DNA from 2 places in the Paenibacillus sp. FSL R5-0744 genome. Region 1 is predicted to be linked to the other one. Evidence: riboswitches for the same ligand, from Rfam matches in the RefSeq annotation. Region 1 holds a riboswitch; the other holds the start of a gene.
The links. Region 1 has a riboswitch for cyclic di-GMP ahead of MKY19_RS03180 (transglutaminase-like domain-containing protein). Riboswitches for the same ligand answer to the same signal wherever they lie in the genome.

Region 1 (7,933 bases):
AGGGTACTTAGATGTTTCAGTTCCCCTGGTCTGCCTCTACATCTCCTATGTGTTCAGAGATGAGTAACTGCGAATTACCACAGCTGGGTTTCCCCATTCGGACACCCCCGGATCAAAGCTTGCTTACAGCTCCCCGAGGCAGTTTCGTTGTTCGCCACGTCCTTCGTCGGCTCCTGGCGCCTAGGCATCCTCCGTGTGCTCTTATTAGCTTAACCTTGATTTTTCCGCAGGAAAATATCATACGATATCTCTCTTGGAATCATCTCACTAATAACATTTACTTGTTTGCACAAGTTGCTAAAAGATGTTCTAAAACGCAAATTCGTTTCGGTATCCAGTTTTCAAGGATCAAGTCTTACTGAGAGCTTAAACTCTCAAAACTGAGCAACGAGTGAGTAACAGGCCTAAACCTGAGATTTGGAAGTTTAACTTCCGATTTGAATGTCTTCATTGCAGAAGACGATTCTCCATAGAAAGGAGGTGATCCAGCCGCACCTTCCGATACGGCTACCTTGTTACGACTTCACCCCAATCATCTACCCCACCTTCGGCGGCTGGCTCCCTTGCGGGTTACCCCACCGACTTCGGGTGTTGTAAACTCTCGTGGTGTGACGGGCGGTGTGTACAAGACCCGGGAACGTATTCACCGCGGCATGCTGATCCGCGATTACTAGCAATTCCGACTTCATGCAGGCGAGTTGCAGCCTGCAATCCGAACTGAGACCGGCTTTGATGGGATTGGCTTCACCTCGCGGTTTCGCTTCCCGTTGTACCGGCCATTGTAGTACGTGTGTAGCCCAGGTCATAAGGGGCATGATGATTTGACGTCATCCCCACCTTCCTCCGGTTTGTCACCGGCAGTCACTCTAGAGTGCCCAACATTACTTGCTGGCAACTAAAGTTAAGGGTTGCGCTCGTTGCGGGACTTAACCCAACATCTCACGACACGAGCTGACGACAACCATGCACCACCTGTCTCCTCTGTCCCGAAGGCCGCCACTATCTCTAGTGGATTCAGAGGGATGTCAAGACCTGGTAAGGTTCTTCGCGTTGCTTCGAATTAAACCACATACTCCACTGCTTGTGCGGGTCCCCGTCAATTCCTTTGAGTTTCAGTCTTGCGACCGTACTCCCCAGGCGGAGTGCTTACTGTGTTAACTTCGGCACCAAGGGTATCGAAACCCCTAACACCTAGCACTCATCGTTTACGGCGTGGACTACCAGGGTATCTAATCCTGTTTGCTCCCCACGCTTTCGCGCCTCAGCGTCAGTTACAGCCCAGAAAGTCGCCTTCGCCACTGGTGTTCCTCCACATATCTACGCATTTCACCGCTACACGTGGAATTCCACTTTCCTCTTCTGTACTCAAGTCACCCAGTTTCCAGTGCGACCTCAGGTTGAGCCCAAGGTTTAAACACCAGACTTAAATGACCGCCTGCGCGCGCTTTACGCCCAATAATTCCGGACAACGCTTGCCCCCTACGTATTACCGCGGCTGCTGGCACGTAGTTAGCCGGGGCTTTCTTCTCAGGTACCGTCACTCCGATAGCAGTTACTCTACCGGACGTTCTTCCCTGGCAACAGAGCTTTACGATCCGAAAACCTTCATCACTCACGCGGCGTTGCTCCGTCAGACTTTCGTCCATTGCGGAAGATTCCCTACTGCTGCCTCCCGTAGGAGTCTGGGCCGTGTCTCAGTCCCAGTGTGGCCGTTCACCCTCTCAGGTCGGCTACGCATCGTCGCCTTGGTGGGCCATTACCCCACCAACTAGCTAATGCGCCGCAGGCCCATCCCTCAGTGACAGATTGCTCCGTCTTTCATTCTTTCTTCAGGAAAAAAAAGAAATTATCCGGTATTAGCTACCGTTTCCGGTAGTTATCCCAGTCTAAGGGGCAGGTTGCCTACGTGTTACTCACCCGTCCGCCGCTAAGTTATTTTGAAAGCAAGCTTTCAAAATAACTCCGCTCGACTTGCATGTATTAGGCACGCCGCCAGCGTTCGTCCTGAGCCAGGATCAAACTCTCCAATTAGTATTGAAAAGAGCGATATGCTCATTTTGAAACATCTGACGAGAAAATTAATTCTCTAATTTCGGATTTCACTTTCGTGATTTCCCACTCACTCGTTGTTCAGTTTTCAAAGATCAAGTTCTCGTTGGCGCCGTTTAATGTCTCAGCAGCAACTCTTATAATATATCATGTTGTTCTCAGTAATGCAAGCTTTATTTTTCGAAAGCCGTTTATATAACTCTCTCAAACATTGCCTGTACGCTGTCTAACAACGCTTAACTATAATAACCTATCTATTCATAGAAAAGCAACCCCTAATAGAAAAATAAACAACTAGCTTAATAATTAAGCTGGTTGTTTATTTAATAGAGTTATGAATCTAGCGATGCAAATTAATAGTATTTTGCTGCAGTATACTTACTTGAAGCCTTAATAAAATCCGTATTCTTCTTACTCTTCGCTGACGATGCATCTACCGTTGTATCAATAGTAACCCATTTCCCATCCATCAACACTTCATTCCATGCATGGTATTGCGTAACGTAGCTAGTATTCCCCATCACCAATTTAGCAGGCACATCTACACTACGCAGCATTGCGGCAAAAAGAGAAGCATAGTCATAGCAGATTCCTTTTTTAGTATTCAAAGTGTTGTTAATGTTCGGAATGTAATCTGTTGTTACGTTATTAGCAAGAGAATAATCGTATTGTACATTAGCAACTACATAGTTATAGATTGCCTTAACTTTCTCTTCATCTGTTGTTTTGCCTTTTGTAAGCTCTTTTGCCTTAAGGATCGCTTTATCAGAAGAACTCCATTTCACATTCTGTACGGAGCCCAAATATACGGAATTCGAGTCACTCATGGTTACGTCTACTACTTCGGAATATAACGCTTTGTATTTATTGCCGGTTGTGTTCTCAAGAACAGAAACCTTATAAGTACCATTACCTTGTTGTAAAGGGAAGTCCTCAGCTTGTCCAGAAGCATATAAGTTATATGTATAGCTGCTGTTGTCTTTAGTGATCATGAGTTTGATTCTTTTATCTTTCGGAATATCATAGTTAATTCCAATAACACCTTGAGCCACTTTCGATGTAATCAACCAGCTTGCATCTACACTTGCGGCTTGAGCTGTGCTTACCGGAACCGCAGTAATCAGTACGAACAGCGCCACCATCATAAAATAAACCTTTTTCACGGATAAAACCCCTTTCGGTAGCTGGCTGCCATCCTTTCGGGAAGGCCCTTTAGCTTTGCGTCCCTACCTTTCGATAGGTTTGCCGTTATCGTATAAGCTCTATCTGTTCTAATTTCACTAGACAAATTAACAGAATCAGTCCAAGTAGAAATATGAATCTAAGATTCTTATATATTTTATAAAAACAAAAAAAGCCTCTTCATTCGGTAACTGGCTGCCATCCTTACGGGAAGGCCCTTTAGCTTTGCGTCCCTACCTTTCGATAGGTTTGCCGTTTATCGTGTTTAGCTTTTATAGTTCTTATACTACCATATTTATCCTCGTAAACAAGAACAAAATTGCTAGATTTACTATTATTTTATAGTTATTTCTCTGTATTTGAGTTTTCTTGTTATTTCTCGTCAACGATTAGGAAAGCTTGGCATGAACAATCAAACGATGTGTAGGATCTACTAGTGGGTCACACGTAATTAGAGTAAGAATTTTATCTTTGTTATTCCCGTCTAGAACAGACACATCACTAGGAAGTACAACAGAAATATCATAAACCTCGTAATTATAAGTCTGATCGCTAGTCTTTACCGTAATCGTATCCCCAATCACAACCTCATTCAGCCTGTTAAACAATCTGCCCGTAGTTCTAGCTCTATGTGCAGCTATTGCGGCGTTCCCTATTTCTCCTATTGGAGTTGTTTCTTTCATATGGGCCGCAGCATGCTTCATATTCGCTTTAGTAGCCCCTTCTAATACAGGTAGCTTCAGATCGATCTTATCGATCTCAATTAATGCGATAACTTTGCCACCCATTTCAATTTCCGGTTCCGGCTTTTCTGTTTCTTGCGGCTGTGCTTGTGCATCTAAAGCTGATTCCTCCGCTAGTAGCTGAGTGACCTCGGCATATCTGCTCTTTAGATCAGGTGGTGGAGTACTTTCACTGGTGCTCAGTTCAGCTGATTCTAATAGCTTATCCTGCTGCCAGTCGTTATACCATTCGTTAGCTTTTGGATAGAGCATGATAAGGATCCCCGCCAGTATGAGCACATACGAGAATTTACGCATGATTTTCACCTCCGTAGATTGGTTCTACTGAACTTTAGAATACCCATTTACGACTTCCGAAGAAGTTAATAATCACCGTCACAAACGTTACTAATACCTTAGAGATCAACACTTGAATGCCTAGTTTGTCAGTCAACAGATGCATTAGCAACAGCGATATTCCGAGTACTACCAGATTCAGTACGATAAACTTCAGCAACTGCGTCTTATCAAAACCCTTATTATTGCCACGGTCACGATCCTTGAAGGTTACTTTTTTATTCAAAATAAAGCTGTTCGCTGTCCCTGCACTATAAGAAATCACCTGTGCCAACGCATATACCATCCCAAGTGAGTTCAGTAATGTAAAGATTACGAAATCAATGAGGGTATTTACCAGACCTACAGCATTAAATTTGAGAAACTGTATGAAAGCAGTCCGAAAGTTCTTATCTGACATCTTTGTAATCCTTCCGGCGATCCACTTCTTCTTCGTTACGATATCCTATGGTCTCACTGACAATATACAACGGTCTATCCTTAGACTCGTCATAAATCCGTCCAATATACTCACCGATTACACCTAACAGCATCAGAACGATACCGTTAAAGAGCAAATTGACCCCTACAATGGAAGCCCAACCTGGAACCGTCCATGAGGTGAAAAAGATTCTTTGAAACAATACGAAGAATAAATAGAGAAAGCTGGAGAAGGAAAGAAAGAATCCGACATACGTAGCAATCTTAAGTGGCTTATGCGAAAAGGAAGTGATCCCATCCAGCGCAAAACGAATCATTTTCTTAAGAGGATACTTAGTTTCTCCTGCAAATCGTTCTTCCCGCTCATATTCCACCATCGTCTGCTTGAAGCCGACCCAGCTCACTAAACCTCTGACATACCGGTTTTTTTCCTTGAGACCTCGCAAGACATCACATACCTTACGATCAATAAGACGAAAATCACCTGTGTCCGTGGGAATGTCTACACTTGTCATGCTGCTGAGCAATCGATAAAAGATCTTGGCCGTTACCTTTTTGAACATCGTTTCTCCACGGCGCTTCAGCCGCTTCGCATAAACAACGTCATAACCCTCTTTCCACTTCTCGATCATTTGCAAAATGACCTCCGGTGGATCTTGAAGGTCAGCGTCAATAACAACAACCGCTTGACCTTCGGCATAGTCCATGCCAGCTGTAATCGCTACCTGATGTCCGAAATTACGCGAGAAGTCAATTAGCTTGACGCATTCATCCCGATCACTGATCTCCCGAATCATCTGGGCCGAACGATCACGACTTCCGTCATTAACGAAGACTAGCTCATAAGTATCGCCGCATTCGTCCATTACTTTTTTCAAACGTTCGTAAGTAACGCTAATTACTTGCTCCTCATTGAACATGGGTACAATTACACTATATCTGGCTTTCACCTTTATTCCTCCTAAAAGCTTTATGGAGCGTTACATCTTTCTGTACTTCATAATAACGCTGTAAGCATAAACTTATTGTTATAGATATTTTAAAAAAATCTTAGAAAACCCAAGATGGGAACCAACGCAGCATATTCTTCACATAATCTCCGCTTACCTGCATCCCTGACAGGACAGGGTAGAACGCGACAAAGAGCAGTAAAGCAACAGCCACATAGACATAACTAACATAACGAGCCTCAGGATATTTGCTATCTAGCAACTTCATTATATATACAATACCAAGAATCATAAAAGGCACCATAGCAAAATAATGGTAGATAAAGGTTTCCCTTGGGACAAGCATCCACGGAACATATTGTGAGAAAAAGGCGATCCAGATCATATAAAGGGTCTTATCTTTGCGTTTCAGTGTAATCCACAGTGTTGCCAGCATTGCGAAAATCCCCGTCCACCAGATAAGCGGATTCCCCATAGTCACTATACTGCTGACCTGACCTTGCGGCAATCCCTCACTGCCACTGAAGAACCAGACGGGTCTCTTCATAAACGGCCATTGCCACCAGGAGGAAGCAAAAGGATGTGTAGCTACAAGCTGACTGTGATAGTTGTACATGTTCTTTTGAGAATCAATCAAACCTTTAATAGTAAAGCCCTCTGCTGATGCAGATAAACCCGGAACAAAAGATAAACTATAAATAATGACCGGAATGATTACAAAGAACGCAACACAACTAGCTAAAGTAATGATGGTATTCTTCCAGAACGAATTTACAGCTTCACGACAGGTACCTAACAGTTCCTTGTCTTTGATCTTCCCTTCCGCGAGCAACCGCCCCGAAGCTTGGTATTCTCTGTAACGCTCGAAAAGAGAGATAGCTAGCATAATCGCCAGCCCGGCTCCTCCGTACAGTACAATCCACTTGGAGGCGACACCAATTCCGAAGAATAGCCCGGACCAGAACAACGGAATTAGCGTTTTTCTTAAGGGTTGCCTGAAGAAATTCATAGTGTAATATCGCTGCATGAAATAAAACATTAACATGATGAAGAATACTCCGTATACATCGATCGTAGAGATTCTTGTTTGCGTGAAATGCATGAAGTCCAGTGCGAACAATCCTGCCGCAAGTGCTGCGTATTTACTCTTTTTAAACAGACGCAGTGCCATCACATAAATGAGAGGCAGCATGGCAATCCCGAACAATGTTCCAATAATACGCCAACCGAATGGATTGACTCCGAACAGTTCCATCCCTACTGCGATCAATAGCTTGCCTAGTGGTGGATGCGTGTTCTCATAAGGCACAATCCCGTGTGTATATTCATAAGCTGTCCGTGCATGGTAGATCTCGTCAAAATAAGTGCTATTCATAAAGTTAGAATATTCAGGGATGAGTGACTGCTCGTCAAAAAGATTGGCAGGCTCTCCTCTTTTAGCGACTGCACTAACATCCGGTGTAACACCGGCTATAGGAAGAGGTACTCTTTCGCCTCCCTGCTCATAGAAGGCCATTTCATTTAAAGTGAATCCTGGAGAGGTGACTGTAAACTTCACGTATCTTGCTGCAACGTTCAGAGGTTGGCTTTTCCAGATGAAGACATTCCCAACATCCTCGCTTACATCCAGCGGACTACTCCAGACCTCAGGGGATTCACTGAATTCGAGCTTAAACTTCCCGGTACCTACGCCACCGAAGATATTCACGCGTTCCAATTGTTTACTCTGTCCTAGATCTACATAGAAGCTTTCACCGCTGGCAGCTGGCTCCCACAAGGTCTCTGGAGATTTAGTAGAACCTAAATTATATAAAGCAATTGCCGCGTAAACGGCAGTAATGGCAAGAATACATATCCAATCTATACGCTTAAACTTCATCGCTTAAGTCTCCCTCCCTTCTGGTGCGGTCTTATTTGCTCGACGACTTTAAGGTCTTCTTCATATTTTTCTTCAGGTGTTGGTGGTGCTGGAAGAGGCTTTACTCCCCCACGAACATACACGTCGTAACCGATGTAGAGCATGTATAGCAATAATGACAGGTTAGCAATAGAAGTGACCAAAACGATTCCATCTGCACCTGGATTTACACCTGCATTTAGATGGGTCAACGTATAAGCCACATTGATATACTGCGTTAAGCTGAATCCAAGGAATAGGGATAAAAACCTACGATCCCGACTCGCTATATAAGTGAACATACATAGAATAACTGCAGGGAACATATAACGTTCATGCATTTTGGTTCCAAGCAC
Region 2 (7,933 bases), 160 kb from region 1:
GTACTCGTAAACGGCAAGAAAGAGCAAGTAAGAGCAAGTAAGAGCAAGTAAGACAGTTAACCTTACAAAGTGAACTGGAAAGTTAATTTGTCGAGCCGGAAGTTTTGGGCGCTGCTGGCCGTTACCGGCGTAACCTCTCATCATAAAATAAAGTAATACGAGCGAGGGGGAGTTTCCTGATGGATGCTTATTGCAGCTGCTTGCGCTACATGAATAGAAGAGTGCGGATTCTGACTAAAGATGGTAGACAGCACGTAGGCGTAATTACAAATGTGGACAGAAATAATGTTTACTTAAGAACGGAACATAACGGATCTGTGCACACTTCAGCTTTTTTTGGTAATCCTTTTGCTACAAATGACATCTTAACCTTGAGTTTGTTCACTCTGCTGGCTATAGCCCTTATTTAAAAAATCATAAAACCGGGAAAAACCGCCCACTGGCTTCGGCTGGTGGGTATTTTTTTGTTTTTTACGAAATGTCGGATCCCGCAACAGGCCTACTATTTTCGTTTCTTTTTTACCCAAGCACCGATACAAATCCCGCATATCTTAGTTTTGTATCCAATTAAAAAGGAGGAATTGACAAATGGGCGAAGTACGTGGAGAACGTTGTTGCGGCGTTGGTGAACGTGAACGTGAACGTGAACCTGAACGTTTTGTTGGTGGAGCCTTTACATCCACAGGGGCAATCTTAGTGCTCTTTATCCTACTGGTCATCATTACAAAAGCTTGTATATTTTAAATTGTATTCAATTACAAAGGAGGAGTTAAAATGGGCGAATTCGCAGGAGGATATGGTGGCTTTACTTCTACCGCCGCAATTCTGGTTCTGTTTATCTTGTTGGTAATCATCTCTAAGACTTTGTTTATTTAAGTTTCAAACCTCCCAATATAGCTGCACCTTATTAAATCCGCCAGTACTCATGCTGGTGGATTTTTTTCATACATAATCAAAGACGCACCCTGTCAACCTTAAGTGGTAGTCGAGTATCCCAAATGGATTATGTTGAAATTATGCGGAAGTACCGTACCCTGCCAGTAATGGTGGGGTATTTCTTTGCGTTCAGGCAAATTTTTTTATCAGTGATATAGAGTTCATACACATAACGTTACATCCGTCTAACCTTTACTCAAGTAAAATGGCGGAATGACCCAGTCTCTCTTGTGTGATATTTGGGTGTACACCGAAGACGAGATTCGCCCCGAAGACTATACATCAATCATACGTGCAGGCAGGTTGCAGTGCTTACCTTTAGGTAAGTACGTGAACTAAAAGTGCATACTTACGCGATGGCATAGTGGGAGGTATACTCAAGTCCTAAATCTGATTCAAACATGGAGGATACACCAATGAAAACACTTATTGTCGTCACGCACCCAAACATCGAAACATCCGTCGTTAATAAACGCTGGATCGAAGAACTCCGTAAATATCCAGACAAATATACGGTGCACGAGCTGTACAAAGCCTATCCCGATGAAAAAATCAACGTGGAAAAGGAACAACAGCTGATTGAAGCGCATGATAAGCTCGTCTTACAATTCCCTGTCTACTGGTTTAGTAGTCCACCTCTGCTTAAAAAGTGGTTGGACGAAGTATTTACTTACGGATGGGCATATGGTTCGAAGAGTGATAAATTAAGAAATCGAAAAATCGCATTAGCTGTAACTGCCGGAGGAAGTGAAAAAGACTTTAGTGAAGAAGGTAAACTCGGCTACGGGCTTGACCGTATTTTATCTCCCTTTGACACGACTTTTTTGTACTGCAACGCTGATTATCGTTCCTTCTATGCCATTTATGGCACGGAATCTGAGACGGTAGGAAGTACGGATTACTTGAAGAAATTGGATGTCAGTTCGCAAGGCTATGTTGAATTTATCGAAAATATGTAATTAGAATTGAAACAAAAAGCAGCATTTTCATTAATGGAAATGCTGCTTTTGTCATAAGTTGTCGTTAAATCGTAAAAGGTATGGTTATCTCTTGCGCGGCTGGAACGAAGTTTTTCTCTCCCCAAGTGCACATCATATCCAGCACCGGAATAAGCGATTGGCCCTTCTCGGTCAAGGAATACTCAACTTTAGGGGGGATCTGGGGGAATTCCTCGCGCCTGACGAGACAGTCGGCTTCCAGTTCTTTCAACATAACGCTTAACGTCTTAAAAGGTATTGTGCCGATACCCCGTTGCAGTTCATTGAACCGCACGATCTTGTTTTCAGAGAGATAGTAGAGAATAGTCATTTTATATTTACCACTAATGATAGACAAGGTGTAGCCAAAGCTAGTGTCCTTCTGCTGAATGCCAGGTGGTATACAGATTTCATCACTCATGGGCTATTACCCTCCTTCAGAAAATATTCAACGAAAAGGCAAACGCCTGTTGTCGCTCCGTACTCAGGTCCCGACTTTATTATGTTTTACAACCTGCTATCAAGTCATCCTGTGAGAACGAATTCACTATATCATTTTGAAACAATTTGTTCAAAGCACTCGTGGCTAACTATCAAGCGGATAGCCTAAGCGACGAATTGAAGTTTTTTAATGTAATTTTCATGTGAGCATCATCTTATTTTCAGGTTCAAGGTATATATTGAAGTCACCAAACACCCCCCAGTGTTTTGTGGTATAAATCTCTCAGGTCTTGCCAACTCCCATGGTAAGGCCTATTTTTTTGTTCGCTAATTAAATGGGGGAGGGGGGGCAACTTCTTCGCTACTTCACTTAATCTGATATTGCTCTTCATAGCTCTTAAAAGATGAAATATCCAGACCGAGATATCTGCGCATATGAATGGCAGCTTGGGCAGCGACAATGTCGTTTAACAGCAGCATTCGTTCATGGTATCCACGACATATAAATTTGGCTTCTATCCCCGTGTTAAGTTTGTTCTGCTCATAAACCTTGATTCCCCGTTTTCTCATCTCTGAACGAATATCTCTTAGATCTGTTGTAGCAACTGCTGCGGCTGTTTCAAGAACCTCCAGATAGGGGGTGGGTGTTCGTAAATGTGCAGATAGAATGGCGGAGTCCCGTTCGAAAGCTGATAAAATCATCGGAAGCAATAAATAAGATTTCACCAGCATGTTGTCCCTGCTTTCAGCTCTATTCATGAATCTCATCACCTCTAATGGGAACGTATATTCGTATTCTACCCCGATATTCCAAAAATAATCAATGGTATTTCTAAACAGCTAGTCCAATGTGATTGAATTCACAACTAAATTAGAAGGAATAAAATATATTAAAATTGTAATAATAAAAAATAATGCTTCAGACTTATATAAAGGGAGAATTAGGATGAATGAGGAAGGAAGTCTCCGCCGTGGAATGGTATTTGGTTTGATTCTAAGTATTCCATTATGGATATCGATATTAGGCTATATAAAGTTACTTTATAATTGAAGGAAAACCTTTGTGTGAAGCGCCTTTAGGCGCTTTTTTTGTGCTTGCTTACACGTATGAATATCAAAAGGAATTGATTGACAATTGTGGGGATGGAGCGCTAAACTATTATTAGTTCAAAAGTATTAAAAGTCATAGACTATTATTTAATAGGATGCTTAAAATGCTAGTTCTAATCTGCAAGTCAATACATATATTATCATGATAATAGCAAACCGCCTGAAAGGGTGGGACGCAAAGTCCAGGAGTCTAAAGTGTCTTAAATGCGCTATGACCGTCCGACTGCCATGAGAAGGGAATTCCACTTCTTTTTTGGCGGTCTTTTTTGTTGTTAGGTCTTTTAGAGTTTCTGGTAATTATTCTGATTAAATATAAATCATAGATTTAGGAGGTGTGCTTTTTGAAAAGAAGAATGAAACCGCTGCTAGCACTAATATTAGCGGGGATTTTGATAGTAGGTAGTGGTCTTTCCTCTTTGGGAGCCGGGACTGTTAATGCTAGTTCTACTACACTCGGGATTGCTGGAAACTACAATGTGTTTATCCTAGGGGATGTTACAACCTTTTCGGATACGGAGGGAAGATTTGCTGCTGGAGGTAATGTTACTTTAACCAACTACAGCGTTGGTGATAGGCTAAGTGCTGCTGAGATCTCCTTCACTGACACACTTGTTGTTGGAGGGAATCTTACTTTCAACAATGGCTCTGTTTACGGGAATATCGTGCATGGGGGAAGCTTTGCAGGTAATGTAACGATTAATAGCGGAGGAACCAGAACTACGGGAAACCCGATTGACTTTGCGGCCGTAGGCCAGTCTTTGAAGGATAAATCAGCTGAACTAGCAGCAATAGAAGCCAATGGAACAACAAAGTATGAATATGGCGGTCTTACATTGACAGGCACAGACCCTGTGGTCAATGTTTTTAATGTTTTAGGAGATAACGTCTCTACTAATCACGGATTCACAATTAATGTTCCTTCCGGATCTACTGCAATTATTAACATTGATGGTTCAAGCGTAAAAATGAAAAATTTCGCATTCCTACCTAATGGCGCATTGAACAGCAAGAAAATTTTGTTTAACTTTAGTCAAGCTACATATCTTGATATGGTAGGAATAAATGTAATGGGGAGTGTGCTTGCTCCCTACGCTGATGTTGATTTTATTAATGGTCAGGTTAACGGAACATTCGTGGCGGCTTCGCTCACTGGTACTGGTGGTGGTGAATTTCACCACCATCCATACGATGGTGATGATCCAGGAACGACGCCAACACCGACACCAACCGTAACACCAACACCGACACCAACCGTGACGCCAACACCAACGCCGACCGTGACACCAACACCAACGCCGACCGTGACACCAACACCAACGCCGACCGTGACACCAACACCGACACCAACCGTGACGCCAACACCAACGCCGACCGTGACGCCAACACCAACGCCGACCGTGACGCCAACACCAACGCCGACCGTGACGCCAACACCAACGCCGATCGTGACACCAACACCAACGCCGACCGTGACGCCAACACCAACGCCGACCGTGACGCCAACACCAACGCCGACCGTGACACCAACACCAACGCCGACCGTGACACCAACACCAACGCCGATCGTGACACCAACGCCAACGCCGATCGTGACACCAACGCCGACACCGTCGCCGGAAGTAACGCCAACACCGTCGCCGGAAGTAACGCCAACACCGACACCGTCGTCGGAAGTGACGCCAACACCGACACCGTCGTCGGAAGTGACGCCAACACCGACACCGTCGTCGGAAGTGACGCCAACACCGACACCGTCGTCGGAAGTAACACCAACACCGACACCGTCGTCAGAAGTAACGCCAACACCGACATCGTCGTCGGAAGTAACACCGACACCGTCGTCAGAAGTAACACCGACACCGTCGTCAGAAGTAACACCGACACCGTCGTCAGAAGTAACGCCAACACCGACGCCAACGCCGGAGCCTCCTGTGTTCCCGACACCAACACCATCATTTGTAATTGGTACTATCGTTGTTAATGATGATCCTGTGCCGCTGGGTCCTGTAGCTTCGTCGACTCCAGTACCAGTACCAACGCCAACACCGTCGAGCAACACAGAGGTACTTGTTGATGATGAGGAGATTCCATTAGCACCAGTACCGACAGTAATACCAACGCCGTCACCAAAGGATATTGCTGTAGTGGATGATACAATCCCGCTAGGTAATCCACCTGTGGATGAACTTCCAAAAACGGGAGAATCAAGTTCAGTCCCTTATTATGTAACTGGTCTAGGTTTTGCACTTATTGGATTGCTAATGAGAAATAGATTCTCGAGCAAGAAATAATAAACGGTGATTGTAGCTTGAACACAAGCTATGCCGAAGAATAGTAAGCCGCTTTCGGGACATATTCCGAGGGCGGTTTTCTTTTGTTATGATTGTTATATTTTGGCGCATTCTAAGTAGATGTTATACTGATTTACAACGGATATGAGGAAAGGACGGGGAAGATGAATTGGTATGGTTCTTCATTAGCGCTGTCATCGTCATAGGAGCTCTGATCTATGCGGGCTTTTTCTTTTATGGAATTGCTATTAAACGAGCACCGAAGGAATTCCTGAGTAATAATCGTGATCTGAAGGTTGATCCCCCGGTTGCCGGGGCTTCTTGGGGTGAGGGGAAGAATTGGATCTCCAGTCAGAGCTTTGAGAATGTGGAGATTACATCTGAGGACGGGCTACAACTAAGAGGGTACTTGCTCCTTTCGGATCGTGCTGAAGGTCGTACGGCGATTCTAGCTCATGGTTATTCTGGAAAAGGGAAGGATATGGGGGCGTACGCCAAAATCTATTACGAGAGAATGGGCTTTAATATCCTGATTCCCGATGCCAGGGGACATGGGGAAAGCGCTGGGAATTATATTGGTTTTGGATGGCATGAGCGCAAGGATTATTTGCAGTGGATTGAATATATAATAGAAAAGACTGGGCCCAGTGCTCAAGTTGTGCTTCATGGGGTCTCTATGGGTGGTGCTACAGTGCTAATGACCTCAGGTGAAAATCTCCCGCCGCAGGTCAAAGCTATTATCTCGGACTGTGCTTACAGCTCAGTTAAAGCACAATTAGCCTACCAACTACGGCGTATGTATCGCTTGCCAAGTTTCCCTTTTATTCAAAGTGCGAGTCTAATTACTCGTTTGAAAGCAGGGTATGGTTTTAGTGAAGCATCTGCCTTGAAACAGGTGCGGAAGGCGAAGGTGCCGATTCTATTTATTCATGGGGATGCAGATAACTTTGTACCGTATAGTATGATGAATGAATTGTATGAGGCATGTCAGAGTCCCAAAGAGAAGTTCGTAGTGCCGCAAGCAGGGCATGGGTTAGCTTATGACATGGATAAGACGGGGTATATAAACGTAGTAACAGCTTTTGTGAATCAGTATGTAAATTAGATGCCCTGAACGTAGACAGCGCCCGATATCCGCTAGGTAGCGGTTATCGGGCGCCTATATTTTTCCACACATGGCATGTGTCCTTATGTAAGGTTCGTACAGCCATGCTTTTTCGTTATATTCATCCCCCGCCGTTCGTGAGTAACGGGTGTCTTAATTCCTTGTTATTTCCAGCAGCCGTGTGGCGAGAATAATCCTTCCAATACGACAAAAGCCCTACCTCTCTTTTGCCCTTGCGGCTCCATTGACCGCGCCAGTGTGAATCGGAATGCTATATTTCGAATTTAGTCTCATAAAAAGGAAAGTTTCTGCAAGAAAACATGAAGCCTCTGTGTCCAAATTGCCGAAGTGTAAAATAGTCGGCCTGACATCTTCTTGATGGGGATATTCAATATATCGAAAAACAAATACGATATAAATATAACACAGTATTGTTTAAAAGGCAAATATAATAATGAATTCCAAGATAAGGGTTGTTTGATTTAGAAGGGGAACAAGCAGAGCGAGAGAAAGCGTTTGATTTGAATATATCGTATGCTGGATTATTTGTGGATTAATTCGGAAAAGCTAGAAAGCCAGAGTAAATGGGGCTGTGGGGGTTATTTTGCGTGCCTATTTTGTGAACTGGTCTCTAAAACTTACATTAAACCCCAACATTGATTGAAGGATTGAGGGTAGACCGTTATAATTAATAAGTCTGGATTTTAATTAAAAAATAAGGGAGATTTTTATGAAACGCGCAGATGTGTGGTTGATTTCCATCGTGTTGATTGCTGCGCTCGCTTTTCTCGCACCGAGATGGTTTTCGGACAATGATGATAAAGGTGGGGCCGGTAAAAATCTCGTAGCCAATGTAACGGTGGACGGCGAGTTATTTAAAACGGTAAAGCTTACAAAAGAAGAACAAACCATTGAGGTTCGTACCGAACGTGGCTATAACCTCTTGAAGGTGCATGATTACGGGATTGAAATGTACGATGCCGACTGCCCGGATCAAGTATGCCTAGGTTTTGGTTTTATTACCCTGCCCAAACAGACGATTGTCTGTCTACCGCATAGAGTATTAGTGGAAA

Region 2: another riboswitch for cyclic di-GMP. It lies ahead of MKY19_RS02425 (choice-of-anchor A family protein); the one in region 1 lies ahead of MKY19_RS03180 (transglutaminase-like domain-containing protein).

The regions. Positions count from the first base shown of each region.
Region 1 covers NZ_CP150228.1:700,326-708,258, reverse strand. The annotation lists rRNA gene MKY19_RS03190 (23S ribosomal RNA) at 1-215, opposite strand, end outside; rRNA gene MKY19_RS03185 (16S ribosomal RNA) at 474-2,031, opposite strand; gene MKY19_RS03180 (transglutaminase-like domain-containing protein) at 2,403-3,212, opposite strand; cyclic di-GMP riboswitch class I at 3,226-3,306, opposite strand; cyclic di-GMP riboswitch class I at 3,415-3,495, opposite strand; gene MKY19_RS03175 (class D sortase) at 3,621-4,271, opposite strand; gene MKY19_RS03170 (GtrA family protein) at 4,306-4,710, opposite strand; gene MKY19_RS03165 (glycosyltransferase family 2 protein) at 4,700-5,680, opposite strand; gene MKY19_RS03160 (phospholipid carrier-dependent glycosyltransferase) at 5,781-7,559, opposite strand; gene MKY19_RS03155 (glycosyltransferase 87 family protein) at 7,556-7,933, opposite strand, start outside.
Region 2 covers NZ_CP150228.1:537,247-545,179, forward strand. The annotation lists gene MKY19_RS02390 (N-acetylmuramoyl-L-alanine amidase) at 1-51, shown strand, start outside; gene MKY19_RS02395 (hypothetical protein) at 180-410, shown strand; gene MKY19_RS02400 (hypothetical protein) at 589-744, shown strand; gene MKY19_RS02405 (sporulation protein YjcZ) at 775-876, shown strand; gene MKY19_RS02410 (NAD(P)H-dependent oxidoreductase) at 1,353-1,895, shown strand; gene MKY19_RS02415 (helix-turn-helix domain-containing protein) at 1,960-2,334, opposite strand; gene MKY19_RS02420 (hypothetical protein) at 2,721-3,113, opposite strand; cyclic di-GMP riboswitch class I at 3,605-3,695, shown strand; gene MKY19_RS02425 (choice-of-anchor A family protein) at 3,806-5,755, shown strand; gene MKY19_RS02430 (alpha/beta hydrolase) at 5,925-6,860, shown strand; gene MKY19_RS02435 (NusG domain II-containing protein) at 7,591-7,933, shown strand, end outside.